3 regions of the Brenneria sp. L3-3C-1 genome follow, and region 3 is predicted to be linked to each of the others. Evidence: predicted binding sites of a transcription regulator. Region 3 holds the regulator's gene; each other region holds the start of a gene.

What was found. Region 3 encodes PurR, which represses purine synthesis genes. Its sites were predicted from a motif close to CANGCAAACGTTTGCNTG; they were not measured.
Region 1: guaB (IMP dehydrogenase) is a predicted target of PurR. The motif match lies at 2,137-2,154, and genes of this name have one in related genera.
Region 2: tusA (sulfurtransferase TusA) is a predicted target of PurR. The motif match lies at 6,392-6,409, and genes of this name have one in related genera.

Annotation. Positions count from the first base shown of each region.
Region 1 is NZ_JAEMHF010000013.1:54,893-64,751, reverse strand. It holds gene guaA (glutamine-hydrolyzing GMP synthase) at 1-508, opposite strand, end outside; gene guaB (IMP dehydrogenase) at 608-2,074, opposite strand; gene xseA (exodeoxyribonuclease VII large subunit) at 2,248-3,630, shown strand; gene JG725_RS18835 (M4 family metallopeptidase) at 3,710-4,753, shown strand; gene JG725_RS18830 (protealysin inhibitor emfourin) at 4,750-5,121, shown strand; gene JG725_RS18825 (zinc ribbon domain-containing protein) at 5,090-5,320, opposite strand; gene JG725_RS18820 (AEC family transporter) at 5,342-6,301, opposite strand; gene der (ribosome biogenesis GTPase Der) at 6,394-7,887, opposite strand; gene bamB (outer membrane protein assembly factor BamB) at 8,034-9,215, opposite strand; gene JG725_RS18805 (YfgM family protein) at 9,226-9,846, opposite strand.
Region 2 is NZ_JAEMHF010000003.1:37,085-46,943, reverse strand. It holds gene ftsY (signal recognition particle-docking protein FtsY) at 1-922, opposite strand, end outside; gene rsmD (16S rRNA (guanine(966)-N(2))-methyltransferase) at 1,220-1,816, shown strand; gene JG725_RS09505 (DUF1145 family protein) at 1,816-2,091, shown strand; gene JG725_RS09500 (DUF2500 domain-containing protein) at 2,095-2,454, opposite strand; gene JG725_RS09495 (DUF1820 family protein) at 2,458-2,778, opposite strand; gene JG725_RS09490 (lysoplasmalogenase) at 3,022-3,651, shown strand; gene JG725_RS09485 (zinc/cadmium/mercury/lead-transporting ATPase) at 3,742-6,039, shown strand; gene tusA (sulfurtransferase TusA) at 6,069-6,320, opposite strand; gene JG725_RS09475 (7-cyano-7-deazaguanine/7-aminomethyl-7-deazaguanine transporter) at 6,686-7,363, shown strand; gene JG725_RS09470 (DcrB family lipoprotein) at 7,490-8,056, shown strand; gene JG725_RS09465 (sugar transporter) at 8,251-9,438, shown strand; gene fieF (CDF family cation-efflux transporter FieF) at 9,466-9,859, shown strand, end outside.
Region 3 is NZ_JAEMHF010000001.1:848,851-858,709, forward strand. It holds gene slyA (transcriptional regulator SlyA) at 1-240, opposite strand, end outside; gene JG725_RS03880 (DUF1289 domain-containing protein) at 412-651, opposite strand; gene gloA (lactoylglutathione lyase) at 1,003-1,413, shown strand; gene rnt (ribonuclease T) at 1,541-2,212, shown strand; gene JG725_RS03895 (Grx4 family monothiol glutaredoxin) at 2,318-2,668, opposite strand; gene JG725_RS03900 (C40 family peptidase) at 3,008-3,838, shown strand; gene JG725_RS03905 (YnhF family membrane protein) at 3,965-4,054, opposite strand; gene purR (HTH-type transcriptional repressor PurR) at 4,444-5,475, shown strand; gene cfa (cyclopropane fatty acyl phospholipid synthase) at 5,818-6,978, shown strand; gene JG725_RS03920 (riboflavin synthase subunit alpha) at 7,073-7,708, opposite strand; gene JG725_RS03925 (MATE family efflux transporter) at 8,016-9,386, shown strand; tRNA gene JG725_RS03930 (tRNA-Val) at 9,586-9,662, shown strand; gene JG725_RS03935 (TetR/AcrR family transcriptional regulator) at 9,753-9,859, opposite strand, start outside.

The DNA.
Region 1 (9,859 bases), on a different contig from region 3:
TAGCCATAATGGCGAACGGACAGGTATCGGTGCTGGCGACGGTCACGAACCCGTCGGGGATCGCCGTGACTTTATCGCCGTGGCTCATCCAGACATCCAGCAGCGGCGCGCCAGCGGCGCTCAACGCATCCTGAATATCACGCACCAGCAGGCTGTCGGTTTTCACTTCCACCTGCGCATAGCCGAACTCGCGTTCGTTGGAGCCTTCAACCTGGCCCCCTAACTGCATCGCCATGGTCTGCATGCCGTAGCAAACGCCTAAAACCGGTACGCTGGCCTGGAAAACATATTCCGGCGCGCGCGGGCTGTTAAATTCAGTGGTACTTTCCGGGCCGCCGGAAAGGATAATCCCGTTAGGATTGAATTCGCGGATCTGCGCTTCAGTAACATCCCATGCCCAAAGTTCACAATAAACGCCCAATTCACGGATACGCCGTGCAACCAGTTGCGTGTACTGCGAGCCGAAATCCAGAATAAGAATGCGGTGTTGATGAATATTTTCTGTCATGAGAGGCATATTCCAAATGCGAATAATATAAAAGCTAAAAAGTAAGTAAACCCGGCGAATATTACCGGGTTTAGCTGTTTAAATCAGCCGACAAATACCTTATGAACCCATACGGTAATTCGGTGATTCCTTGGTAATGGTAACGTCATGGACATGGCTTTCCTGAATGCCGGCGCCGCTGATGCGCACAAACTCAGCCTGCGTGCGCAGCGCATCTATCGTGCCGCATCCGGTCAGACCCATACAGGAACGCAGACCGCCCATTTGCTGGTGGACAATCTCTTTCAGGCGGCCTTTGTAAGCCACGCGGCCTTCAATACCTTCCGGCACCAGCTTGTCCGCGGCGTTGTCGCTTTGGAAATAACGATCGGAAGATCCTTTGGACATCGCGCCCAGCGAACCCATGCCGCGGTAAGATTTGAAGGAACGGCCCTGATACAGTTCGATTTCCCCGGGAGACTCTTCCGTTCCCGCCAGCATCGACCCCACCATCACGCAGGCGGCGCCCGCGGCAATCGCCTTGGCGATATCGCCGGAAAAACGAATACCGCCATCGGCGATAACCGGAATACCGGTGCCTTCCAGGGCCTCAACCGCATCGGAAATGGCGGTAATTTGCGGCACGCCGACGCCGGTAACGATACGGGTGGTGCAAATGGAACCCGGGCCGATACCGACTTTCACCGCGCTGACGCCCGCGTCCGCCAGCGCTTTCGCACCGGCCCCCGTCGCCACGTTGCCGCCGATGATTTGCAGATCCGGGTATTTGGCGCGGGTTTCGCGGATACGCTGCAACACGCCTTCGGAATGACCGTGCGAGGAGTCAATCAACAGCACATCAACCCCTGCCGCGACCAGCGCATCAATACGTTCTTCGTTGCCTTCGCCGGCGCCGACCGCCGCCCCGACTCGCAAGCGACCGTGCTCATCTTTACAGGCGTTGGGTTTACGCTCGGCTTTCTGGAAATCTTTTACGGTGATCATGCCGAGCAGGTGGAATTCATCGTCGATAACCAACGCTTTTTCCACACGTTTTTCATGCATTTTTTGCAGCACGACGTCACGCGCTTCCGCGTCTTTTACCGTGACCAGACGTTCTTTCGGCGTCATCACGGCGCTGACCGGTTTTTCCAGATCGGTGACAAAACGCACGTCACGGCCGGTAATAATCCCCACCAGCTCGTTGCTTTCCGTCACAACCGGATAACCCGCAAACCCGTTACGTTCGGTCAGCTCTTTTACCTGACGCAGCGTGGTGGCGGGCGTAACGGTTTGCGGATCGACAACCACACCGCTTTCATATTTTTTAACGCGGCTGACTTCTTCAGCCTGACGCTCAATGGACATATTTTTATGAATAAATCCCAGACCGCCTTCCTGAGCCAGCGCAATCGCCAGATTGGATTCCGTTACGGTATCCATCGCCGCGGATAGCATAGGGATATTCAGACGGATGGTTTTCGTCAGTTGGGTAGTCAAATCAGCCGTGTTAGGCAGGACAGTGGAGTGTGCGGGAACAAGGAGAACGTCGTCAAACGTCAGTGCTTCTTTAGCGATACGTAACATGGGCAATATCTCACCAAGGTGGATGTTAAGAACGGATAAAATATTGCCGTGGCATTATACAGAGCGTAACCGGTTGCCTCCAGCACTATTTTTAATAAAATGCTTGATTACCTGTTGCAGGCAGGTAGTATCGATCAATTAAGTCACTGTTTTAAAATTTGATCTGGCTCACAATGTCTCAATTTTCCTCCTCTGCAATTTTTACCGTCAGCCGCCTGAACCAGACGGTTCGGCAACTGCTGGAAATGGAAATGGGCCAGATATGGCTTTCCGGCGAAATCTCCAACTTTTCTCAGCCCTCATCCGGCCACTGGTACTTCACGCTGAAAGATGAACGCGCGCAGGTACGTTGCGCCATGTTCCGCAACAGTAACCGCCGCGTCACCTTTCGTCCGCAAAACGGTCAGCAGGTACTGATACGCGCGGCGATCACGCTGTACGAACCCCGCGGCGATTACCAACTGCTGGCGGAAAGTATGCAGCCGGCGGGCGACGGGCTGCTGCAACAGCAGTTTGAGCAATTAAAACAGCGCCTGGCCGAAGAGGGGCTTTTCGATCAGCAGTTTAAACAGGTATTGCCGAGTCCGGCCCGACAGGTCGGGGTGGTGACCTCCGCCAGCGGCGCGGCGCTGCATGATATTTTGCAGGTGTTGCAGCGACGCGATCCTTCGCTGCCGGTGGTGGTCTACCCCACCGCCGTACAGGGCAGCGAAGCGCCGCTGCAAATTGTGCGCGCCATTGAACTGGCTAACCGGCGTAATGAATGCGACGTGCTGATCGTCGGCCGCGGCGGCGGTTCGCTGGAGGATTTATGGAGCTTTAACGATGAGCGCGTCGCCCGGGCGATTTTCGCCAGCCGCATTCCCATCGTCAGCGCGGTCGGCCATGAAACCGATGTCACCATCGCCGATTTTGTCGGCGATTTACGCGCCCCGACGCCTTCCGCCGCGGCGGAGCTGGTCAGCCGCAATCAGCTTGAACTGCTGCGCCAGATACAATCCCAGCGTCAGCGGCTGGAAATGGCGATGGATTATTATCTGGCCCAGCGCAATCGCGAGTTTACCCGCTTAAACCATCGCTTACAGCAGCAGCATCCGCAGCTTAGGCTGGCTCGCCAGCAAACCCAACTGATTAAACTGCGCCAGCGGCTGGATGAGGCTATGCAGTTACAGCTCAGGCAACTGTCGCGCCGCAGTGAACGTATACAACAGCGCCTGATTCAGCAACAGCCGCAACCGAAAATTCATCGCGCGCAGCAACGCTTGCAGCAGTTACAGTATCAGATGCGGCATGCCATTGAACGTCAGCTCAATCAGCACAAACAGCGATTGGGCGTCGCCTGCTCGCATCTGGAAGGCGTCAGCCCGTTGGCGACGCTGGCGCGCGGTTATAACGTTACCACCACGCCCGATGGACGGGTGCTGAAGAACATTGCCCAAACTGCGCCGGGCGATACCTTAAAAACCCGCCTGCGGGATGGCTGGATCGAAAGCCAGGTCACTGCGCTAGTGGCGGAAAAGTCGACGGCACCAATAGTCAAAAAGCGCCGAACCTAGCGCCTGCTTCTGGGTTATACTTACGGCTGTAGCTGAACGTCTGAATTGCCGATGACCACCTTCTCAAGGAGATAGAGGTATGAAGTCCAGACCGATTCACAGCGTAATCCCTCCCTACATCTTGCATCGTATTATCGCTAATGGTTCAGAGGCCGAGCGTCACTGCGCCCAGCAGACCTTAATGCATGTTCAGTCTCTGATGGTAAGCACGCATCCCAGACCGGCGCCTCACGCGCTGGCTGTCGCGGGTCAGGCGCACCGCGAGATTTATGATGCGGAAAACCAGCAGCAGTTGCCTGGCAAACAAGTGCGGGCGGAAGGACAAAGCAGCAACGGCGATATCGCCGTCGATGAAGCCTATGATTACCTGGGCGCCACCTATGATTTCTTCTGGCGGACGTTTCAGCGAAATTCGCTTGATAATCAGGGGCTGACGCTCGCCGGTACGGTACATTACGGTCAGGATTATCAAAATGCGTTCTGGAACGGACAACAGATGGTATTCGGCGACGGCGACGGCAAAATCTTCAACCGCTTCACTATCGCCATCGATATCGTGGCGCATGAACTGACGCATGGCGTGATAGAAAGCGAAGCGGACTTAATCTATTTCAGACAATCCGGCGCTCTGAACGAATCGCTGTCCGATGTTTTTGCATCCATGGTAAAACAATTTCACCGCGGGCAAACCGCGGAGCAGGCAGACTGGATGATTGGCGAGGAGTTGCTTGCCGAGGGGATCCACGGCAGCGGTCTGCGCTCTATGTCGAATCCGGGAACGGCCTATGACGACCTGCTGCTGGGAACGGATCCGCAGCCGGCGCACATGAATGACTATATCAACACCCGCGAAGACAACGGCGGCGTACACCTGAACTCCGGGATACCGAATCGGGCGTTCTATCTGGCGGCAAGCGAACTGGGCGGTTATTCCTGGGAAAAAGCCGGCAGAATCTGGTATGACACGCTGTGCGATAAATCTTTGCCGCAGAATGCCGATTTTGAGGTTTTTTCCCGCCTTACCATCCACCATGCCGCACAGCGTTTCGATCGGGCCGTCGCCGATATCATTAAACAATCCTGGGAAAAAGTAGGGGTGGTATCGACGATGGATAACGTATGAAAACCCTGCCTGAGCTTACCGATGACGCCATTGTCGAGCTGGCGCGCGAGGGAGGGATTGCCTGGCTGCCCAAACTGGCCGGGCAGCGACGTTTCGCACTGGCGACGATGCCGTCGGCGGAGCGGGAGCGTCTGTGCCGCGCGCTGCGCGACGCGCTCCCGCAAGCCAGAGAACCCGGCGAGCCGGACGGCCCCGGCCGCGGCGATCAGTTCTATTACCGCATTCACATCAGCTATAGCCACCCGCAAAAGAATCAGTATGCCGAGGCAATTTTACTGATCCCGGAGCAATCCGCGCCTAAGGAGTTGGAAGCGCTCTGGCGCAATGGCACATCCATCACCGATCGACAGGAAGATAGTCGAAAATGACGCGCTTGCTGGAGATCAGCCCGTGCCCTTGCTGGCAAAAATAGTCCAGCGCCCCGCAGGCTTTTAACGTCTGAAGCTCGTGCCGGCATTCGGGACAATATGCCGCGCGCCGATAACGCTGCCGGCAGTGAGGACAACCGAACACATCGCCGTTTTGCCACGTCATCGCGTGGTGGCATTGTGGACAGATGGCTTCCATTTTTTCTCCTCTCTGAAATACCTAAATCACACCCAGCGAACGTAAGAAATAGAGTCCCAGCGCGATGACAAAGAACGAACCTGCGGTGGTTAAGCCAATAATATTGGCCGCCAGCGTCGCATTTCCGCCCATTGCCCTGGTCATAACATAGCTGCCCGCCGCCGTCGGCGTGGCGGAAAACAGAAAAATAACGCCGAGCGTCACCCCGCGAAAACCTACCAGCCATCCGCCCAACGTCAGTATCGCCGGCACGATCAATAGTTTAGCCGTGGAAGAGAGCAGTGCGACATTGGACGATCGGAACATACTACGCCAGTCAAGGCTGGCGCCGGCGCACAGCAAGGCTAACGGCAGAGCCAACGAAGCGATAAAACTTCCGGTCTGATGGATCACCCCGGGCATCGGCAGCCGGCTTTGTGAATAGAGCAATCCGCTCAGTAAGCCGATAATCAGCGGATTGGTGGCGATACTCATCAACAGTTCACGCTTGCTGATGCCCTGACCGTGCGATTTATTATGCAGGCTGCGCGTCAGGGTGATCACCGACAGCGCGTTAAACATAATCACCGTGACAATCAAATATAGCGATCCGACGGCTACCCCCTCTTCGCCATAGGCGCTCATGGCAAACGCCAGCCCCATAATTCCGGTATTCGATCGAAATCCGCCCTGAACAAAAACCCCACGCTCGGTCGGTTCTTTAACCAAACGAATAGCCGCCACTTCAAGCAGCAGAAAGGTGGCCAGCGTACCGATAACGCCGTAAATGACCAGCGGCAGTTGCTCAATAATCGACTGGTGATTGGTGGCCACGCTGAAAAACAGCAAGCACGGGAGAGATAAATTGAATACCAGTCGCATGGCTGAATCGCAAAAGGCATCGTTCAGCATGCCTATTTTCCGCAACGCCATTCCCATCAGCAGCATCAACAGATTCGGCATTGTAACGTTAAATGCAAAACTCCAGGTTTCCCAAGACATAAATGCCCTTAATGATTCAACATGATCGCCATTCAATCATGGTCGCTACTCAACAATGCGGGGCGAATATTGCTATCCGCCCCGCTTATTCATTATTTGCTCTTTTTAAGATGCTGCATCAAACGTTTACGCTTGCGTAACTGGTTTGGCGTCAATGTGTTGCGCTTATCCGCAAAGGGGTTTTCCCCCTCTTTGAACTGGATGCGGATCGGCGTTCCCATCACATCCAGCGAGCGGCGGTAGTAATTCATCAGATAACGTTTGTAGGAATCGGGCAGATCTTTGACCTGATTACCGTGGATCACCACAATCGGCGGGTTGTAGCCGCCGGCATGCGCATATTTAAGCTTCACCCGGCGCCCACGTACCAGCGGCGGCTGATGGTCGTCCGCCGCCATTTGCATAATGCGGGTCAGCATGGAGGTGCCCACCCGGCGGGTGGCGCACGTGTAGGCTTCAATCACCGACTCGAACAGATTGCCCACGCCGCTGCCATGCAACGCCGAGATGAAATGAATACGGGCAAAATCGATAAAGCCGAGGCGCAAATCCAGCGTTTCCTTGACTTGATCGCGAACGTCCGGTGATAGGCCGTCCCACTTGTTGACCACGATCACCAGTGAGCGCCCGCTATTGAGGATAAAGCCCAATAATGAAAGATCCTGATCGGAAATACCTTCACGGGCGTCAATGACCAGCATCACAACGTTGGCGTCTTCAATCGCCTTCAACGTTTTAATCACCGAGAATTTTTCAACCGTATCGGTTACTTTGCCGCGTTTACGCACCCCGGCGGTATCGATCAGCACATATTCTCGTTCATCACGCACCATCGGAATGTAAATACTGTCACGCGTGGTGCCCGGCATATCGTAAACCACCACGCGCTCTTCACCCAGAATACGGTTGGTCAGCGTAGATTTCCCCACGTTGGGGCGGCCGACGATAGCCAGCTTGATCGGCAGATCTTCCGGGTTAAAATCGTCTTCCTCCGCCTCGGCTTTTTCAGCACCCTGCTCTTGTGCAAGCTGCTCCGCCCAGTAAGCGGCGTTCTCTTCTTCTTCCGTCAGTTCAACAGGGGCGGACTCATCGCTCTGCACAAACGGCAACAGCACTTTTTCCAGCAAGGAGGTGACGCCGCGTCCGTGGGAAGCCGCTATCGGATAAATCTCCCCCATTCCCAGCGAATAGAAATCGCCGATGACGGTATCGGGGTCAATACCGTCCGTTTTATTGGCGACCAGAAAAGTTGCTTTCTGGCGGCTGCGCAGATGTTGGGCGATGCCCTGGTCGGCGGGCATAAGTCCCGCACGGGCATCCACCATAAACAACACGATGTCGGCCTCTTCAATCGCCACCAGCGACTGCCCCGCCATTCGGGTTTCCACACCGTCTTCCGTGCCATCGATGCCGCCGGTATCGACGATGATAAACTCATGGCCTTCCACTTCTGCACGGCCATACTTGCGGTCACGCGTCAACCCCGGGAAATCCGCCACCAATGCATCACGCGTACGCGTTAAGCGGTTAAATAAAGTGGATTTCCCCACGTTCGGACGTCCGACCAGCGCGACGACAGGTATCATTGTTACAACCTCATTACTTATATTTCAATACGTTACAGCGAAATTACTCGCTGACGATAAAAGACGAAACGGCCCCTGATACTGTCAGGAGCCGTTGGGGGATCGTATCTGCAACCGGCAGCGATCCAAAGGTTCTGTCTTCTTAACTAGCGGGTGAAGGCGTAGACTTCGCCGTTCTTCGCCTGAATAAGCAGCTTGTCGCTGGCGATCACCGGCTTGCTCAGGAAACCTGAACTATCCACTTTTTGCTGAACCACAAAGCGACCGTCCGACGTATTCAGCCAGTGCAGATACCCTTCGGTATCCCCTACCACCAGATAGCCGTTATACAGCACAGGCGCCGTCAGATTACGGTGCAACAACTCGCTCTGACGCCACAGATTCACTCCGCCGTTGGTGTTCAACGCCACAACGCGGTCATCCTGATCGACCAGATAAATGCGGTCGCCATCAACGATGAAATCGTGCACCGAACCCAGTTCCCGTTTCCACAAGATCTGACCGGAACGCAGATCCAGCGCCGTCATGTTGCCGTTATAACCCAGCGCGTACACGACCTCGCCCACAACAACCGGCGTGGTATCGACATCGTTCAGGCGATCGATTTCAGTCGCCCCGCTGGGTTGTGAAATACGCTGCTGCCAGATTAACTGGCCCTGTTCGATCAGCACCGCATTGACCCGACCGTTATCGCCGCCGACGATGGCCGCGCCAAACGCCGTGGTCGGCGCCGATTCGCCGCGCAAAGAAAGCGTCGGCATATCCAGATTAACCGTCCACTTAATCGCGCCATCCGTTTCATCCAGCGCTTGCAGCATCCCATTGCTGGTATGAACCAGCACGACGCCATCGCTGCTTACCGGACGCGAAAGCACTTCGCCCGCGACGTTGGTTTGCCATACCGGGGCGCCGTCTTCGGCGTTCAGCGCAAATACCTGCGCTCTTTCACTGCCGACATAAACATGATTACCCGCGACCGCGACGCCGCCGGATAATAACGCCGGTGTATTGCGCGAAAGGAAGCCGGTTTTTTCCGACAGATCGGCATGCCAGATTTCAGTGCCGTTGTTGAGATCAAGCGCTTTTACCGTCCCGCGGCGATCGGCGGCAAACACCCGATCGCTCTGCCAGGCCGGGTGCAGATTGGAATAGAACTCGCCGATGCCGCTCCCTACGGAACGGCTCCACACTTTCGTCGGCGTGAACTGATTTTCCACCGTCGGCAATGGAGACATGGTCACGACATCTTCCTCGCTGTTAAACAGCGAACATCCGCTCAGCAGGGCGACGGAAACCAGTCCTACCAGAAGTGTTTTACGCAGTTGCATGGAATTCCTCTTAGCTGGACAGGTTGTTCAGTTTCATACGCAGCAATGCTTGCAATGCCTGCGGTGGATTAGCGGCCAAACCTTTATTATAAGCTTCGCGCGCGGCCTGATTATCCCCTTTGCTGGCCAGGGCGTCACCACGGACTTCCGCCGCCAGAGCCACCCAGCCGTCTAACTTGACGGCATCCAGCGTTTTCAACGCTTCATCGGCTTTTTGCTCTTGCAACTGGATCCGCGCCAAACGCAGATTCACCAGAGACAGCAAATCGGCATCTTTGGTTTGGGACTGCGCGTGCGCCAGCTGTTGTTCCGCTTTGGCAAAATCATTTTGATCGACGTAATGACGCGCCAACTCCAGCGAGGCCAGCACGCCGTAGTTGTTTTTATTTTCAGCGGCAAATTTCTCCGCTGACGAGATATCTTCAACTTTACCGCTCGCCAGATGGTCGCTGATTTGCTGATAAGATGTTGATGACGCCAGTACGCTGTTGCTTTGGTGATTCAGCCAAAAGCGCCAGCCAATCAGCGCGCCGACACCCAGCACAACGCCCACAACCAACGCCTTGCCGTTTTCAGCGAGGAAACGACGCAACGCATCAACCTGCTCATTCTCTGTGGTATAGACTTCCACGGTGTCTCTCTCC
Region 2 (9,859 bases), on a different contig from region 3:
CCGACGCCGAGTCGGCCCCGGTATGTTGCGCCACCACCGTCACATTGTTGCGCTGGCCCCACACCTGAAGCTGTTCGACCGCCGCGGCGCGGAAGGTATCGCCCGCCGCCAGCATGACCGATTTGCCCTGAGCCTGAAACTGCCGCGCCATTTTGCCAATCGTCGTGGTTTTACCCACGCCGTTGACGCCGACCATCAGGATCACGTAAGGCGTTTTGCCTTCGATATTCAGCGGTTCATCAACCTTGGCAAGGATGGCCGCCATTTCTTCTTTCAGCTTAACAACCAGCGTTTCAGCATCTTTCAGCTGTCTGCGGTTGGCGTGTTCCGTCAGGCTGGCAATGATCTTTCGCGAGGTTTCGACGCCGACGTCGGCAATCAGCAACTGTTCTTCCAGTTCCTCAAACAGATCGTCGTCGATTTTCTTGCCACGAAACAATCCGATAAATCCGGAACCCAGATTCTGGCGGGTTTTCACCAGGCTGCGTTTCAGGCGGGCAAAGAAGCCTTCTTTGGTCGGACGCTCCTGTTCGTGCGTCACCGGCGCGGCGTCATCGGACTGAAGCTCATCCGGCTCGGCTTCAACCAACCGATCGGGCTGCGCGGCGATCGCTTCAACTCCCAACGGTTCGGTATTCGTTACCGTCTCCGCCGCCGGCGCGGTTTCCAGCGTCAGTTCTTCCGCTTCCGCAGGCGCCTCTTCCGGCAATTCCCGCACGGTAGGTATTTCGGCGGGCGGAATGGGCGCTTCACCGGATGCCGTTTCGCGGTCAACGCCCTGATGTGCTGCGGTATCGGCGACCGGATCCGCCGCTGACGTATCCGGCATTTCAGATTTATCTTGCGGTTGCTCTTTTGGTTCTTCTTCCTGTCGGCCTAACCCCAGCCAGGAAAAAAAACCGCGCTTCTTTTCTTTTGTCATGTTGCAATCGCGCTCCACGCCGTCTGCTGCGGCGAATAAATATTGGAAATCAAAGAAACTTTGTGATTATAAACAGGTTACCCATAAACCACGAGTTTACCACTTTCCTGTCGACAGCAACACGCGGCCGGCGAGGACATCTCGGTAACCAGGTATGTCAAAGCGGCAATTTGCGCCCCCGCGGCATGTCGGCGCCATGTTTGACATTCCCTCCGTACTGAACCGCCGTTAGAATAGCGCCTAAATTTCCCCGAAAGTGCCGACAGGTTGTCCGGCACGGCAATTAAAACGTGAGCTATGGCTAAAAAAAACGCATCGTCAGCCGCCGGACAGATCCGAATCATCGGTGGTCAGTGGCGCGGCAGAAAACTTCCGGTTCCCGATAGCCCGGGCTTGCGGCCCACCGCCGATCGGGTGCGCGAAACGCTGTTCAACTGGCTGGCGCCGGTTATCCAGGAGTCCCGCTGCCTCGACTGCTTTGCGGGCAGCGGGGCTTTGGGGTTGGAGGCGTTATCGCGTTATGCCGCCCATGCCACGCTGTTGGAGGCCGAGCGCGGCGTGGCGCGGCAATTAACGCAAAATCTGACGTTGCTCCGGGCAGAAAATGCGCAGGTGGTTAATACTGATACCCTGCGCTGGCTGGCTCAGGCGGGGGAGCCGTTTGACGTGGTCTTTCTCGATCCGCCGTTCCGCAAGGATTTATTGAATGACGCGTTATCGCTGCTGGAACAGCAAGGATGGCTCGCGCCGGAGGCGTGGATCTATGTGGAAACCGAGGCGGAAAACAGGCAGTTGGCGATCCCGGACAACTGGCTGCCGCACCGCGAAAAAATCGCCGGTCAGGTAGCGTATCGTTTATATATCCGCCAAGAGAAAACAAGGGGAACGCAGTGATATGGATTAATCTGGGCCGATTATTGATGCTGGGCGTGTGGGGATTTCTGGTACTTAATCTGTTCCATCCTTTCCCCCGGCCGCTGAATATTTTTATGACGGTGGCGATGGTGTTCACCATCCTGATGCATGGTTTTCAACTGCTGCTGTTGAAGTCCAGCCAGCCGAAGGGAAATCCGCCGTTGAGTCCCGCCCTTCAGGCGCGTATTTTCCTATTTGGCGTATTTGAACTGCTCGCCTGGCAGAAAAAACAGCCTAAACCGTCCGGGAAATAATCGTTATGTCAGACGGGGCGTAAAGCCGACGAAGCGGGTGCCTTTTACCTGCAACATGCCCCGCATGCCTTTATCCAACTGATGATAGTCCGACGCGCTGAGCCGGAGCGTGATGTCGGCGCCACCCTGTAGCGGACGAAACGTGGCCTCATAACGCCACGCTTCCGGCATCATCACCTGATGTTCACGGGAACGGCTGCGGGAGCGAAGAAATTCACGTTTGGTTTTCACCTCCGTCAACAGAGTTCGCAGCGGCGCGGCATCATTCAATGCCTCCTGATTGCGCTGGCGCCGATATTGGCGCCATGCCAGCGTCAGGATCAGCGCGACGGCCAGCAGCAGAAGCGGCGGGAGTTCACGCATTCGTCAGGTTTTTTTGCCCGGAAGGTAAGGAAAATGCGTGACGTTATCGCCCAGCTCGGAAATGCGGGCGCTGCCCTTTTCCGTTACCGCGTCAATACGGATCACCGCTTGCAAAGGAATAAAGCTGCGGCTGACGCCTGAAAATTCGGTTTTCAGTTTTTCTGTGGAAGGGTCGACCAGTAACGTTGATTGGCTATCGAATACGAAGTCAGCAATTTCAATAAAACCAAACAGGTTGCTTGGCACCAACTCACGCACATAAAGCTGATAGTTTTTACCGTTATTCATGAACTGAATACGATAAAGTGCGGATTCATTGCTCATTCGACCAAACTCTCCTTCAAGATAATCACGTGCGCCAATCAGCGGTTCAAACGGGTCGATAACATAGCATGAAGCACCGGTATGCGCATCAGTCCGGCCCGATGTTGTTTATCCCCATGACAATCTCCTACACTGAATGAATAAAGGCATGGACGCGGCGACAGAATGAATTACTCAGGAAGAGATAACATTGATTCCGGGACGCCTGGTTCCGGCTTGTCTACTACAAAATAAGGACAATTTATGCTTTGGTCGTTTATTGCCGTGCTCTTTTCCGGCTGGCTGTACGTTGACGCCAGCTACCGTGGGCCGGTGTGGCAGCGCTGGCTGTTCAAACCCGTTACCCTGTTGTTACTGCTGGCGCTGGCCTGGCAAACGCCGATACTGAGTGCGCCGGGCTATCTGATCGTTATCGGGCTGCTGGCCTCGCTGGTTGCCGATACCTTGCTGCTCTTGCCGACACAGCGGATCCTCTATGCGTTCGGCGCCTACTTTCTCTCTCATCTGCTGTATACGGTGAGTTTTTTCACCGGCCAGATGACGCTCACGTTTTTCTGGCCGCTGGCGCTGGCGCTGATCATTCTGGCCGCCGTGTTGATGGTGATTATCTGGAGCCGCCTGGACGCGCAGCGCTGGCCGGTATGCGCGTTTATCATTATGACCGCCCTGATGGTCTGGATTGCCGGCGAGCGTTATTTTGCTCTCGGAACGGACTATAACTTCTCGTTGCTGGCGGGCAGCGCGTTGCTGTTTATCGCCCATGCGGCCTGGCTTATTCACCATTACCGCATTAATTTTCGCGCCCATCAGGCCATTGTGGCGGCCTGTTATTTCGGCGGCCATTTCTTAATCGTTCGTTCGCTGTATTTTTAATGCCGGCGGGTAGGTGAAACGCTGGATTAGCCTGATATGACGGTGTAAAGTTTCCGATGAGAATCACTATCATCAACACGGGAGGAAGATATGCATTCTCATCAGCACCATCATCCCAGCGCGGGGAAAGCCGCCTGCTGCCATGAACATGCCCGTCAATCATCAGGCGCGGAAAAAAACTGCTGTTCGGTAAAACATACTGCGGCTGCCGTCGCCGATACCGGCCGCGGCCCGGATCAAAGCCTGTCGGAAAGTGGCGATAATGCCGATTCCGACGACCCCGACGGCGACCGACCTTCGTTGCATCAGCGGTTTAGCTGGAAAATCAGCGGAATGGACTGCCCCGGGTGCGCGCGTAAAATTGAAAACGCAGTAAGAAAACTTACCGGAATAGAGCAGGCCAGAGTGCTGTTCGCAACCGAAAAACTGGTTGTCGATGCCCGTGACGATGTCCGGACACAGGTACGACATGCCGTTGGTCAGATCGGCTTTACTTTGCAGGATATCGCGCCGCAAACTCCCCTTTCTCCTGATTCACGTCGTTTTGTCGATGAGTACGGCTTTCTGGCGCTTTTTGCATCGCTGACGGCGGCCAGTTGGGGTCTCTCGCTGGTGAGCGTGTCAGGCGGCCAAATTGCGTTTATCGCCACCACCGTGGTCGGACTCATTCCGATCCTGAAAAAAGCGCTACAGCTTATCCGCTCGGGTACGCCTTTCGCGATTGAAACATTAATGAGCGTGGCCTCTGTCGGCGCGTTGCTGATCGGCGCCACCACGGAAGCCACGGTTATTTTGTTGCTGTTTATGCTGGGCGAACAGTTGGAATCTTATGCGGCCAACCGTGCGCGGCGCGGCGTGACCGCGCTAATGGCGCTGCTCCCCGAAGACGCCACGGTGATCAGAAATGAACGGCGTGTTCGGGTGTCCGTCGCCAGCCTGTCTCCCGGCGATGTGATTGAAGTCGCTCCCGGCGGTCGGCTGCCGGCCGATGCGCAACTGCTCACATCGGAAGCCAGTTTTGATGAAAGTGCGTTGACCGGGGAGTCGATTCCCGTTGAACGGGAGCAGGGCGATAAGGTGGCGGCGGGTAGCCTGTGTGTCGACCGGATGGCGCAGTTGCGGGTGGTTTCTCAGCCGGGCAATAGCGCGATTGACCGCATTTTGCAATTGATAGAAGAAGCGGAAGAGCGTCGGGCGTCGATAGAGCGTTTCCTCGACCGTTTCAGCCGTTATTACACCCCGGCCATCATGCTGCTGTCGTTGCTGGTTATTCTGATACCGCCCTTATTACTGGCGCAACCCTGGCAGGAGTGGATTTACCGCGGGTTGACGCTGTTGCTGATTGGCTGTCCCTGCGCGCTGGTGATTTCCACGCCGGCCGCGATCACCTCCGGTTTGGCGGCGGCTACCCGTCAGGGGGCGCTGATTAAGGGCGGCGCGGCGTTGGAATCGCTGGGCGGCATCCGTACCGTCGCTTTTGATAAAACCGGCACCTTAACCGAAGGCAGGCCGCAGGTTACCGATATTTTACCCGCGACAGGCATCAGCGAGACGTCATTGCTGGCGCGTACCGCAGCCGTGGAATCAGGATCGCACCATCCGCTGGCGAAAGCCATCGTGCAACGGGCGCTGGCGGCGAGCGCGTTTCTGCCCGTCGCGGACAACCGCCGGACGCTGGCGGGCGTCGGCGTCGAGGGCATGATTGCGGGTAAACGTCTTCAGGTCAGTTCGCCGGCCAAGCTGGCGGCGGGGACGCTGAATACGGACTGGCAACAACGCGTTGACGCATTGGAGCAGGAAGGAAAAACCGTGGTGGTTGTGCAGCAAGACGGCAGCGTGCTTGGTTTGCTGGCGCTGCGGGATACGCTGCGCCATGATGCCGTATCCGCGCTGGGCAGACTACAGGCGCTGAATATCCGTTGCATTATGCTGACGGGCGACAACCCCAGGGCGGCGGCCGCTATCGCCGGCGAGTTGGGGATTGATTACCGGGCCGGTTTGCTGCCTGCCGATAAGGTCAGGGCGGTCAGCGAACTTAATCGGCAGCAGCCAACGGCGATGGTGGGGGATGGCATCAACGATGCGCCGGCGATGAAAGCGGCGACCATCGGTATTGCCATGGGCAGCGGCACTGACGTGGCGCTGGAAACGGCCGACGCCGCGCTAACCCACAGTCGTCTGGACGGATTGGCGGTCATGATCCGGCTGTCGAGGGCGACATATCATAATATTCGCCAGAACATTGCTCTCGCTCTGGGGCTGAAAGCGTTGTTTCTGATCACCAGCATCATGGGGATTACCGGCCTGTGGCTGGCGGTGTTGGCGGACTCCGGCGCCACGGCGCTGGTCACGCTCAATGCGCTCCGGTTGCTCAGAAGGCAGGATTAATCAGGATCTGACGCCCTGCCGGCGGGGCGTTATGCGTTACCGCCTTTGCGCAGTAAATAACGATAGGGTAACTGCCCGGTCACCTGCGCTAAGAGATCATGTTCCATATAGCGGCAGAAACCGGGAATATCACGCAGCGTTGCGGGATCGTCGGCAATAACCAGTAACGTTTGTCCGGTTTCCATCTGGCGTACCGTTTTGCGCACCATCATCACCGGTTCGGGGCAGCGCAGTCCCTGGGCATCAAGGGTTTTATCGGGATTGGCAAAAGGATCGGTCATCAACGTTCTCTGTAATGAATGGCAATAAGGAAAACCGCCTTAGTTTACGCTGGGGATTTCCCGACGCAAGTCACGACAACGTTTGCGCAAAAAACAACCATTGCATTGCCGGCATAAATGCGTATTATGCGCCCGCGCCGCATAAAAAAACGCCAGGAGCGTTTTTCAACGCCGCTTGCGGCGGCCCTATGGGTGGCGGGCAGGGATAGCCTGCCATAAAAAAACGCCAGGAGCGTTTTTCAACGCCGCTTGCGGCGGCCCTCATGGGTGGCGGGCAGGGATAGCCCGCCATAAAAAAACGCCAGGAGCGTTTTTCAACGTTATTTTTTGGGTTCCCTCACCCCAATAACCAAAAAGGTCACATTATGTATCGTTTTACTCCCCGACAGCGGCTGACGGCGCTGGTTTGGCTTTCGTTATTCCACATTCTGATCATTACTTCCAGTAATTATCTGGTGCAGCTCCCGGTATCGATTTTCGGTTTTCATACCACCTGGGGGGCTTTCACCTTTCCGTTTATTTTTCTGGCGACCGATCTGACCGTGCGGATTTTCGGCGCGCCGCTGGCGCGTCGTATCATTCTGACCGTAATGGTGCCCGCATTGCTGATTTCCTATTGGGTTTCAGCCCTGTTTTATCAGGGAGAGTGGCAGTCATTCGCTTCGCTCGGGCAGCTCAATATCGTGGTGGCCCGCATCGCCTGCGCCAGCTTTATGGCGTACGTATTGGGGCAGATTCTGGATGTTCACGTTTTCAACCGGTTGCGTCAGCGCAACGCCTGGTGGGTGGCGCCGGCGGTATCCACCGTATTTGGCAACTTCAGTGATACGCTGGCCTTTTTCTTTATTGCATTTTACCGCAGCACCGATCCCTTTATGGCCGCGAACTGGGTTGAAATCGCGCTGGTGGACTATACTTTCAAGCTGTTGATCAGCTTGCTTTTCTTCCTGCCTATGTATGGGATTATGCTGAATATGGTGCTGAAACGCCTGAGTGAACTGCCGCTCGGCGGCGCTTATCAGTCCGCGGCAAGCCGTCGCTAGGTATTTTGTCGCCACTGTTCCGTATGGTCGGGTTTATGGCTTGTGACAACAAACTGCTTGTTTTGCCGACCGAATAGCGTGCGATAATGTTTTTCATCTGTTCTAACCAAAGAGAAAGGGAACCCTATGCCGAATGTAGTGAAATACCTCGCAATGAGTGCGTTGGTTGTCATGCTCGCCGCCTGTGACGGCAAAACGGAAGACGTCGCGAAAACACCGGCACAGGACACGCCGGCGGCGGAAGCATCAGCCGGTCAGCACATCGAACTGCTGTCCGGCAAGGTCACCTTTACCCTGCCGGCCGATATGAAAGACCAAAGCGGTAAGCTGGGTACACAGACCAATAATATGCACGTTTATGCCAATGAGAGCGGGCAAAAAGCGGCGATCGTGATTTTGGGCGACAATACCACTGAAGAGCTGACCGTGCTGACCCAGCGTCTGGAAGACCAGCAGCGTACGCGCGACGCCAATCTTCAGGTGGTGACCAATAAAACCATTGAGGTGGACGGGCAGAAATTGCAGCAGTTGGACAGCATCATTACCAGTAGCGGCCAGCAGGCCTATTCGTCCGTTGTGCTGGGTAAGGTGGCCGATCATCTGTTGACGCTGCAAATTACGCTCCCGGCGGATAACCAGCAGCAGGCCCAGAGTGAAGCGGAAAGCATCATTCATACGTTGAAACTACAGTAATATGAGGCCCCAGACGCGGGTATCTCGCGTCTGGGGCGCAGTGTTTGGATAGTTAGGAAAAACCGACGGTGGATTTCAGTTTTACACTTTTGCACCTTAGCGTCATACTTTCCCATTAGTCTTGGCGCTCCGCGTAATCCCCTCACCGAGCCGATTTGCGCATTCTTTTATTTTAACTTTCGATATCAACATAAATGACCCGTTCTCCCAGATCGATCGCTTGGTTGCGAGTTGTCAGCCTTTCCCTGGCTGCATTCATTTTCAATACCGCCGAATTTGCCCCCGTCGCCTTGCTGTCCGATATCGCCGCCAGCTTTTCGATGAACGCTGCGCAGGTGGGACTCATCATTACTATCTATGCCTGGGTCGTCGGGCTGATGTCGTTGCCCTGTATGTTGCTTTCCAGCAATATGGAACGCAGGCGCCTGCTGATTAAAATTTTTATTCTGTTTGCGGTCAGTAATCTGCTATCCGCTTTGGCGTGGAATTTTTGGATCCTGGTGATCTCCCGCATTGGCGTGGCGTTGGCTCACGCGGTTTTCTGGTCGATCACGGCGTCTTTAGCGGTGCGTCTGGCGCCCAAGGATAAAAAGGCGCAGGCGTTGAGTTTGCTGGCTACCGGAACCGCGCTGGCTATGGTTCTGGGCCTGCCGCTAGGGCGGGTGATTGGTCAGTATTTGGGGTGGCGGATCACGTTTGCGCTGATTGGCGTTGTCGCCGGCGTAATTATGCTGGTCATGATGAAACTGTTGCCTGAACTCCCCAGCAGTCACGCCGGATCGTTAAAAAGCCTGCCTGAGCTGCTTAAACGGCCCGCGCTGCTCTGCGTTTATGGTTTAACCGTCGTGGTTGTCACCGCGCATTTTACCGCTTACAGCTACATCGAACCCTTTGTGCAAAAGGTGGCGTTGATGAGCGATGAATTTATTACCGCACTGTTGCTTTTATTCGGTGGCGCCGGGATTATCGGCAGCATACTATTCAGCCAATACAGCAACAAATATCCTTCGGGTTTTATGATTTCGGCTATCGCGCTGTTGTCGCTATGCCTGCTGCTGCTGTTGCCGCTGTCATTCAGCAGCGCCAGCCTGTCGCTGGTATGTTGCGCCTGGGGCGCGGCGATCATGGCGATAGGGCTGAGTATGCAGGTCAAAGTCCTGACGTTGGCCCCCGATGCGACCGATGTCGCCATGTCGCTGTTTTCCGGTATTTATAATATTGGCATCGGCGCTGGCGCGTTGCTCGGCAATCAGGTGATTACCCGCCTGAATCTGACGGAAATCGGGTTTATCGGCGCGGTGCTGGCGTTGATTGCGCTGGCGTGGTGTGTTTTTATCTTCAGGCGTTACGCTCAGGCTTTAAACAATACCGTGATGAACTGATATGTTCTTGTGTTAAGTGAGATCGTGATGAGTTCACAGTATGCACGTTTGGTGACGATGGCGGCGTTTGGCGCGACAACCGTAGCGCTTCTGTTGTTTATAATGAAAATGTTTGCCTGGTGGTACACCGGTTCGGTAAGTTTACTGGCATCGCTGGTGGACTCATTGGTCGATATCGGCGCATCGCTGGTGAATCTTCTGGTGGTTCGTTATTCGCTTCAGCCCGCCGATCCCGAACATACTTTCGGTCACGGAAAAGCGGAGTCGCTGGCTGCGCTGGCGCAGAGTATGTTCATTTCCGGTTCCGCCGTGTTCCTTATTTTGATGGGATTGCAACATACTCTCGCGCCTCAGACGCTGCATGCGCCGGAGGTGGGGATAGGCGTAACCGTTATTGCTTTAGTGTCGACCTTGTTACTGG
Region 3 (9,859 bases):
TACGTGTCTGGTAATCAATCCCTTTTCTTCCAGTTGGTCCAATGTACGGACTAATGAAGGCTGCTCGATCCCGATAGCTTTGGCCAGTTGAATCTGTGACTGCCCCGGCGGCAGATGATATATATTGTGCAGGGTTACCCAATGCGTTTGGGTCAGCTCAAGTGGTTTTAACCGATGATCAATTAATGCGCGCCAGACGCGCACTAAACGGGCTAAATCAGATCCTAATGGCAATTCCATAACCTCTCCTTATAATTAGCATGCTAAGTTATATCCCTGGATTGCAATCAATTCTGATTTATAAAAAATAGAAAAATAGCTTTTATTATTTTAGAAAAAAGGATTCTAGCAAATAAAAGTCTCTTAAAAATGATCTTGAGCTTATTTTATTCAGTGACTGTTTAGCTAACGTTAAAATAAAGACGGCTGCTGCGGCTCTTCGGCCTGCTTGACGTTCTCCATTCGCTGCGAACGTTTCCATCTCTGCCTGCACAAGCGCAGGACATCCTGTTTCTGGGCATCACTCATCTGCCCCCAGGCAAAACGCTCATTACGACTGCGAAAGCAACCGCGACAAAAGCCGCGCGCATCAGCCTGACAAACGCCACGGCACGGATTGGGAACAGCAAAGAGTTCAAGTTGCTCTGGCACCGTACCTCCTTTCTTTTACTACAGGGTTATTGAAGCTCTGTTCTCACTCTCTGGCAAGCCCTTGCTAACGATAACGAGCAAAATAATTAGGTAGCCCTTGTAATTTCAAACGATTTTTCCGCGCCGTTATGCGGCCTCCCGGCGCGATCTTCCCGCCTTACAGCCGATAAAAGGCCGCCAGAAGCGATGTGCTAACATAATTATGCCCCGGCAACGGCGGGTCGCCAGGCTTGCTGCTTTTCCCGGCAATGGCTTGGACTCAGCATATCGACAACGCTATACTTGCCTCCGGTCAGCTTTTTTCCGTCATGTTGCCGTTAATTACAGTAGCCAATCGAGGAAATTGAAATTATGCGCCTACTTCACACTATGCTGCGTGTTGGTGATTTACAACGCTCCATCGACTTTTATACCAAAGTGCTGGGTATGCGATTGCTGCGTACTAATGAAAATGCAGAGTATAAATATACCCTGGCGTTCGTCGGCTATACCGAGGAAAGCGAAGGGGCGGTCATTGAATTGACGTACAACTGGGGCATAGAGAGTTACGATCTAGGCAATGCGTACGGTCATATCGCTCTGGGCGTCGATGATGTCGCCGCCACCTGCGATCGCATTCGCCAGGCGGGGGGAAATGTGACCCGCGAAGCCGGTCCGGTAAAAGGCGGCACCACCGTCATTGCGTTCGTTGAAGATCCGGACGGTTACAAAATCGAGCTGATTGAAAGAGCGCAATCAGGTCAGGGAATTGGCAATCAGTGACGCTTTACTGGTGCCTGACAGGCACCAGTCCTTTATATGCGCCAGGCCCGGGTAAGCGGGGAATACTGCATCTCTCGCCGAAATTTGCCATAATGCGCGCTGCGTTTTGCTAAAGATTAAGAGACTAATGGCTGATAAAAATGACCTGAACGCCCTGAGCGGTCGTTTCCGCGGGTTTTACCCGGTAGTGATCGATGTTGAGACTGCCGGGTTTAATGCCAAAACCGATGCATTACTGGAAGTTGCAGCGGTAACATTAAAAATGGACGCTGATGGATGGCTACAGCCGGATGACACCATGCATTTCCACGTTGAGCCGTTCGAGGGCGCAATATTGGAACCCGCCGCGCTGGCGTTTAACGGCATTGACCCCACTAACCCATTACGCGGCGCGGTCAGCGAGTATGACGCCCTGCATGAAATTTTCAAAGTCGTGCGCAAGGGCATAAAAGATCAGGGATGCAACCGAGCAATTATCGTGGCGCATAACGCAACCTTTGATCATGGCTTCATGATGGCTGCGGCTGAACGATGCAGTTTGAAGCGCAATCCTTTCCATCCTTTCGCCACGTTTGACACGGCGGCGCTGAGCGGCCTGGTCTTGGGGCAAACCGTTCTCGCCAAAGCCTGTCTTGCCGCCGGGATCGCTTTTGACTCCAGCCAGGCGCATTCCGCACTTTACGATACCAATCAGACTGCGCTGTTGTTTTGCGAACTGGTTAACCGCTGGAAACGGATGGGCGGATGGCCTATCGCTTTTGACGAAAACCAATCAGCAACCACCTCCGTTGCCAGTTAAACCGCATTAAAAAAGACAGGGTAGCTTTCGCCACGCTGTCTTTTTTTCATCCCGCCGCAATTTTATCCGCATTGCATATGCAAGCGTATGCGACTCCCGCTGGATTTATTCCTGCCCTTCCTGCTGAGATTTATATTTTTCCGCTGTTTCTTTAATCAGCGGCTGTAACTCGCCGCGCTGATACATTTCAATAATGATGTCACAGCCACCGACCAATTCACCGTCGACCCACAGCTGGGGAAACGTCGGCCAATTTGCGTACTTAGGCAATTCGGCACGGATATCCGGGTTCTGTAGGATATCGACATAGGCGAAACGTTCGCCACAAGCCGACAACGCCTGTACCGCCTGTGCGGAAAACCCGCAACTTGGCAATTTAGGTGAACCTTTCATATACAGCAGAATCGGGTTTTCAGCGATCTGGCGCTGAATTTTTTCAATTGTCGTTGTCGTCATTCTCTTGCTTCCTTAACCTATAGGATGGCTAACGTCATGTTCATTAACCATAAGCGCTATCAGATGTGCCATTACAGCGCCATCCACTCAATGATATTGTACCGAGAGCGGCCGCCACAAAAAAACGCTATTTTTTGTAGGGATATATTTTCCCCTAGCGTACACCGCTGTTGATAAATTCACGGCAGAAAACGATGATAAATCCACCGAAAAACCATCATTAACTTTTTTTCACTATTCTGTATACACAAAGTGGTCATTCCCACTTTTTTATACGGCCGTTTTCGGGAATACTGTTCCGCTTGAACGATTTAAGGATTAAATTCGGCCATTTTCATGATGCGCGTGTTTATTGCTATTTTTATATTATTTTTCAGTAATTTACTCCCGAGCATAGCTCAGGCGACGCCGCATACGCCAAAATCATCGTCACCAAAAACCAGCGTAGGCGCCGTACCTGATGACAATCATAAAAAAAACAAACACCCCGGAAACAGCCGCAAAGCGAATACGCCGCATCCTGAGATCAATAAAGTTAAAACCGTCCGCACGACGCAGCATAAACCGCAGCAAATCGCATCAAGAACAAAGAACAACACCCCGGCGTTAATTAAGACCGGCCTCAAAAAGTCGCAGACGAAAAACGGGGTAAGACTTTCCTCGTCGAACGCCAGAGTAAAACACGGCCTTAAAAACACCGATCTAAAAAACCGGAAAAGCGAAGAGAAAGGATTGGCATTAAGCGCCGCGCATAAAAAACGCTATCAACAAGCCAAATTAACGGCGATGAACAAGCTGATGAGCCAGGTGGGAAAACCTTATCGCTGGGGCGGATCATCGCCTTTTACCGGTTTTGACTGTAGTGGTTTGGTTTATTACGCCTACAAAGACGTGGTTAAAATCCCCATCCCCCGCACGGCGAATGAAATGTATCATTTACGCGATGCGGCGCCGATTCAGAAAAGCGAATTGGAAAGCGGCGATTTGGTTTTCTTCCGCATCAACAATCGCGGCGTCGCCGATCATGTCGGGGTTTATCTGGGCAACGGGAAATTCATTCAGTCGCCGCGTACCGGCTCGGATATTCGCATTAGTAAACTGAGTGAGGATTACTGGCAGGATCATTATGTCGGCGCACGGCGCGTCGTCACTCCTCAGACCATGCGCTGACGCTGGCTCAGAGAGGGCACAACAAGCTAAACTGCGAGGCAGAAAGAATTCAGGCATGTTTTCACACCGTAAAACATGCCTGAGTAAATAGTGATAGCGTTAAACGGCGGAACGCCCCAACGCCAATTAATTCAGTACCGCGACAAAACTAAAGACAATGATCATCGCCAGCGCACCAACGGTGGTCAGCAACGACATCTTCAGGTCAGTATCCATAGGTGTCTCCTTTGCGCACACAAGTTATCGGAAGAAAGTATTGACCATCTTTGGAAGCTCAGCCCCAACCTCGGGTAAAAAACCGCTTAATGACGATAGCGATTCTTCCATAGTTTGAAAGAAAAATCTTATACCTATGTATCAATAATAGTATAAATTACCGCTTCCACTTTGGTGGCAAATCGGACAAAATCCGCTGTTTAACGACGCGCCGCGTAGTATTCGAAAAATAGTGGTCGAAAAACGTCAACCTTGCCCCTTCAGGTATAACATTCGGCATTCTCCTTCTGAAATCCTGTTTTTTCACTAAGAAAGAGAACGATAAACGCAGGCAAACGATTAACAATATACTTACGACTGTAATAAGTGCGTTCAGGAGTTATTTTTACATGGCAACGATCAAAGATGTGGCGAAACGCGCCGGCGTTTCTACCACAACCGTATCACACGTGATTAATAAAACACGTTTCGTCGCCGAAGAGACCAAGGCTGCCGTACGCGCAGCCATTAAAGAATTACACTATTCGCCCAGCGCCGTCGCCCGCAGTCTTAAAGTTAATCACACTAAATCCATTGGTTTGCTGGCGACGTCAAGTGAAGCTCCCTATTTTGCGGAAATCATAGAAGCCGTTGAAAACAGTTGCTATGCCAAAGGCTATACGCTGATTTTATGTAATTCGCATAACGAGCTTGATAAACAACGCGCCTATCTTTCCATGCTGGCGCAAAAACGCGTCGATGGCTTGCTGGTCATGTGTGCGGAATATCCACCCGAATTGCTCGCCATGCTGGAAAACTATCGCAGCATTCCGATGGTGGTTATGGATTGGGGTCAGGCGCACAGCGATTTTACCGATACCATTATCGATAACGCCTTTGAGGGCGGTTATATGGCGGGCCGTTACCTTATCGAGCGCGGTCATCGGGACATCGGCGCCATCCCCGGCATTCAAGAGCGAAATACCGGCAGCGGGCGCTATCTTGGTTTTTTAAAAGCGTTGAACGACGCCGATATTCAGATTCATGATGAATGGATCGTTCAGGGCGATTTCGAGCCGGAATCCGGCTATAAGGCGATGCACCAAATTCTGGCGCAGAAACACCGGCCGACGGCGGTGTTCTGCGGCGGGGATATTATGGCGATGGGAGCGATCTGCGCCGCCGATGAACTGGGGCTGCGCGTTCCTCAGGATATTTCGGTGATTGGCTACGACAATATCCGCCATGCCCGCTTTTTTACCCCGGCGCTGACCACCATTCATCAGCCCAAAGAACGGCTGGGGCAATCCGCTTTTTCCATGTTGCTGGACCGTATCACCAGCAAGCGTGAAGATGCCCAGGTTATCGAAGTACACCCTACCCTGATTGAGCGCCGTTCCGTTGCCGACGGTCCCTTTCGCGACTATCGACGTTACTCCTGATAACAGACGAATTTCTTATATCACGCGGCAAGATGCTTGATACCAACAACTGCTTCAGTCAATTTATACTTGTACCCCGACTGAAGCAGTCATAAACTATTTATGATTTTTTGTGACAACAATTCTATTTATCACTATCTTTTAGTGTTAAGCGCATAGGGAATGTGCGTTTTTATCTTAAGGATAAGTGCCCCTACGTATTTGCGTACCGGCTTTTCTCTTCAATTTCCTCTGACGATTCAGAGAGTAGACGATGGGCGATCCCCACCGATACCGAGAATAGGTAAAAATTGTCTATGTTTTCCTTGCGGTTTCATCATGAAAGCAAGGTAGGGAGAAGTTATGAGTTCATCATGTATAGAAGATGTGGCGGAGCTTGACCGCCATAACACATCCTGGTTCCAAATTGTGCGGGAAATGCTGGCTATCGCTGATATCAAAATCAACGGTTCCCGCCCTTTCGATATCAAAGTTAAAAATCCTGATTTTTTTAAGCGCGTATTGCGTGAAGGATCATTGGGATTGGGTGAAAGCTATATGGATGGCTGGTGGGAGTGCGAGAGACTAGACATATTTTTTCATCGCGTATTACGCGCCGGATTGGATGAAAAAATCCCCCACCATCTCAAAGATATCTTGCGCATCGCTGCCGCACGGCTGATAAATTTACAATCCAAAAAGCGCGCCTGGATAGTCGGCAAAGAGCACTATGATTTAGGCAACGACTTATTTTCGCTGATGCTGGATCCCGCGATGCAGTACTCATGCGGCTACTGGAAACAGGCGTCCACGCTGGAGCAGGCTCAGCAAGACAAGCTGGCGATGATCTGCGAAAAGCTGCAACTCAAACCAGGAATGAAACTGTTGGATATCGGCTGTGGCTGGGGCGGATTGGCGGAATTTGCCGCTCGCCGGTATGGCGTCTCGGTCTGCGGCGTCACCATTTCCAAAGAACAGCAGAAGCTGGCGCAGGAGCGCTGCAAAGATCTGGATGTCACCATTTTGCTACAGGATTATCGCGATCTGAATCTGCAATTTGATCGGGTCGTCTCTGTCGGGATGTTTGAACATGTCGGGCCGAGAAACTACGACACCTATTTCCGTGTCGTCAGAAAAAATCTTAAAGCAGACGGATTATTTTTACTGCACACCATAGGCGCCAAAAAAACCAACGCCGAAGTCGATCCCTGGATTAATAAATACATTTTCCCTAACGGCTGCGTACCTTCAGTACAACATATCGCGCACGCCAGCGAACCTTATATGGTGATGGAAGACTGGCATAACTTTGGCGCCGATTATGATCGCACCCTGATGGCATGGCACGAGCGTTTCCAACAATCCTGGCCTGAGCTTTCCGAGCGCTACTCCGCACGGTTCCGTCGCATGTTCGGCTACTATCTCAATGCCTGCGCCGGCGCATTTCGCGCCCGTAACATTCAGCTTTGGCAAGTGCTGTTCAGCATTGACGGTATCGAAGGCGGCGTGCGCGTTCCACGCTGAACGGATTTTGACAAGGCCGTACGGGAACCTTTTCCGAACGGCTTGCTTTTGCTAGCCAAACGCTTAACGCCGCGCCAGCGTTTTTTTCGTCAGCCTACTCTTCCGACGTAACCGGAGCCGGCTGCCGGTTGGCTAATACCCGTTCAACCGTATCGACGACCGCTTGTGTTTGCGGGTCGATTTCAATATTCACCCGATGCCCCAGGCGCTTTTGTCCCAGCGTGGTGCGGTTCAGCGTCTCAGGAATCAAATGCACGCAGAAACGGCTGCGGGTGACTTCCCCAATCGTTAGACTGATGCCGTCAATCCCGATAAAACCTTTGTGCAGCACATACTTCATCAGTGATTCGTCAGCCAGCCGGAACCAAATCTGGTGATTATTTTCCGACACCAGAATTTTCACCACCTCTGCGGTACAGATGATATGACCGGACATCACGTGTCCACCGATCTCATCACCATATTTTGCCGCCCGCTCAACGTTTACCCGATCGCCTTCGGCGATCTCTCCCAGATTGGTCAGCCGGAGCGTTTCTTTCATTAAATCAAAACTGACGCGATCGCCTTTCACTGAGGTCACCGTCAGGCAGCAGCCATTATTAGCGACGGAAGCGCCGGGAACCAGTCCCGACAATAATTCGGGCGGCAGTTGAATAACATGGGTACGAAAATTTGATTTTTCATCAATGGACACCACCGGCGCGGTGCCTTGAACAATACCGGTAAACATACGGCTTGCCTCTTAAAAACGATGTAAATGAAATAGGTGCTAAACGATACCGATAGCACGCTCATTGCCGATTGCTATAAATGACTGTTATGCAGTGTGCCCCAGATTAAGTTGAAAACCAAACCCATTACCGAAATCGGCGAGTATGTTAATCGGCCAGTCGCCTTCGGTTAATTTATTCTCCGGCAAGCTGGTTTCCGGCCGACAAGTCGTTACAATACCAGCCTCGTCTCGGGCTGAGACAGAATTGTATTTATCCACGATTAATTATTCCGCTATCCGGTTCGTCAATTCAAGGAAGGTGTTTGTGCAGAAGTATCGGTCAGAAGCGCGTAATTTATTGGCGCTCGCGGTTCCTGTCATTATTGCGCAAGTATCTCAGACATCCATGGGGGTGGTCGATACCATTATGGCCGGCGCCTACAGCGCCACGGATATGGCCGCCGTCGCCGTCGGAACGTCCATCTGGCTGCCCGCCATTCTTTTCGGGCATGGATTATTGCTGGCGCTGACGCCGGTCGTCGCGCAGTTGAATGGGGCCGGCCGTCGGGAGCGCATCGCGCATCAGGTTCAACAATCTTTCTTTCTGGCGCTGCTCGCCTCGCTTCTCATCATGCTGGCGCTGTATCAGGGCGAATACGTCATCAACCTGATGAATGACGGATCGCCGGAACTGGCGAAAAAAGCGATTGGCTATCTGCATGCGCTGCTGTGGGGGGTGCCGGGCTATCTGTTCTATCAGGTTTTGCGCTGCCAGTGCGAGGGATTGTCGAAAACCAAACCGGGGATGGTCATTGGTTTTATCGGACTTTTAATCAATATTCCCATTAACTATGTATTTATCCACGGTAAATTCGGTCTGCCGGAACTGGGCGGGGTTGGCTGCGGCGTGGCAACCGCAACCGTTTACTGGATCATGCTGTTGCTGCTGTTAGGCTACACCAAACGTGTAGCCTGGTTGCGCGATATTAAATTGCCGCGTCGATTCAGGCCCGACTGGCACACGCTGAAGCGCCTGTTTACTCTCGGCCTGCCTATTGCGCTGGCGCTGCTGTTTGAAGTTACCCTCTTTGCCGTGGTGGCGCTGTTGGTGCTTCCGTTGGGGGTGGTGGATGTCGCGGGCCACCAGATCGCGCTGAACTTCAGTTCACTGATGTTCGTGCTTCCCCTTTCCATCGGCGTCGCCACCACCATTCGCGTCGGTCACCGGCTGGGGGAAGGCGCCGTCGAACTCGCCCGCATCGCCGCCTATACCGGTCTGATGACCGGCGTGCTGTTTGCGCTCTGCACGGCGATTTTCACCACCTTGTTACGTGAGCCTATCGCTCTGCTTTACAATCAGGATCCGGCCGTGGTAGCGATGGCATCCCACTTAATGTTACTGGCCGCCGTCTATCAAATCTCCGACGCAGTACAGGTTATCGGCAGCGGGGTGTTGCGCGGTTACAAAGACACCCGCTCGATCTTTTACATCACCTTCACGGCCTATTGGGTACTGGGGCTGCCCAGCGGCTATCTGCTGGCGCTAACGGACCATATCGTTCCCCGCATGGGCCCCGCGGGTTTCTGGTGCGGATTTATTATTGGCTTAACCGCCGCCGCGATCATGATGATGACCCGGATCCGCTGGCTTCAGCGCCAGCCAGCGGCGCTGATTTTAGCGCGGGCGGCCCGTTAACCCCGGTTTCAGCCGCGACGAACGCGGCTCTTTGCGCCATAAATGATGGAAAAACCAGCGGAATGAATACAAGTGCAGCAGCCGCGCCGTCCGAGGGAACAAAATTGCATTTTTCCCCTTGCCAGCCGCAGTATAGCCCGCTAATATTCGTCCCGCTGTCAGGCTGACAGCCTGATTTTCAAAGAATTTATCCTCAAATGCGTTCTTAGCTCAGTTGGTTAGAGCACCACCTTGACATGGTGGGGGTCGATGGTTCGAGTCCATTAGAACGCACCATTTTTTGTTCCGCAGACATCCCCTAATGACCATAGATCGTTAAATAAATTACGCCCCTACTTGCCATACCCCTTTCCGGCAACGGCGCAATCATGCGCGCGCGACGGCGAATCGGCCGAGAAAAGTATCTACTGCCAGCCGTACCCACCGGTCCAGTTGCTCGACGGAGGGCCGCGACCCCGGATGCAGCAACCCCT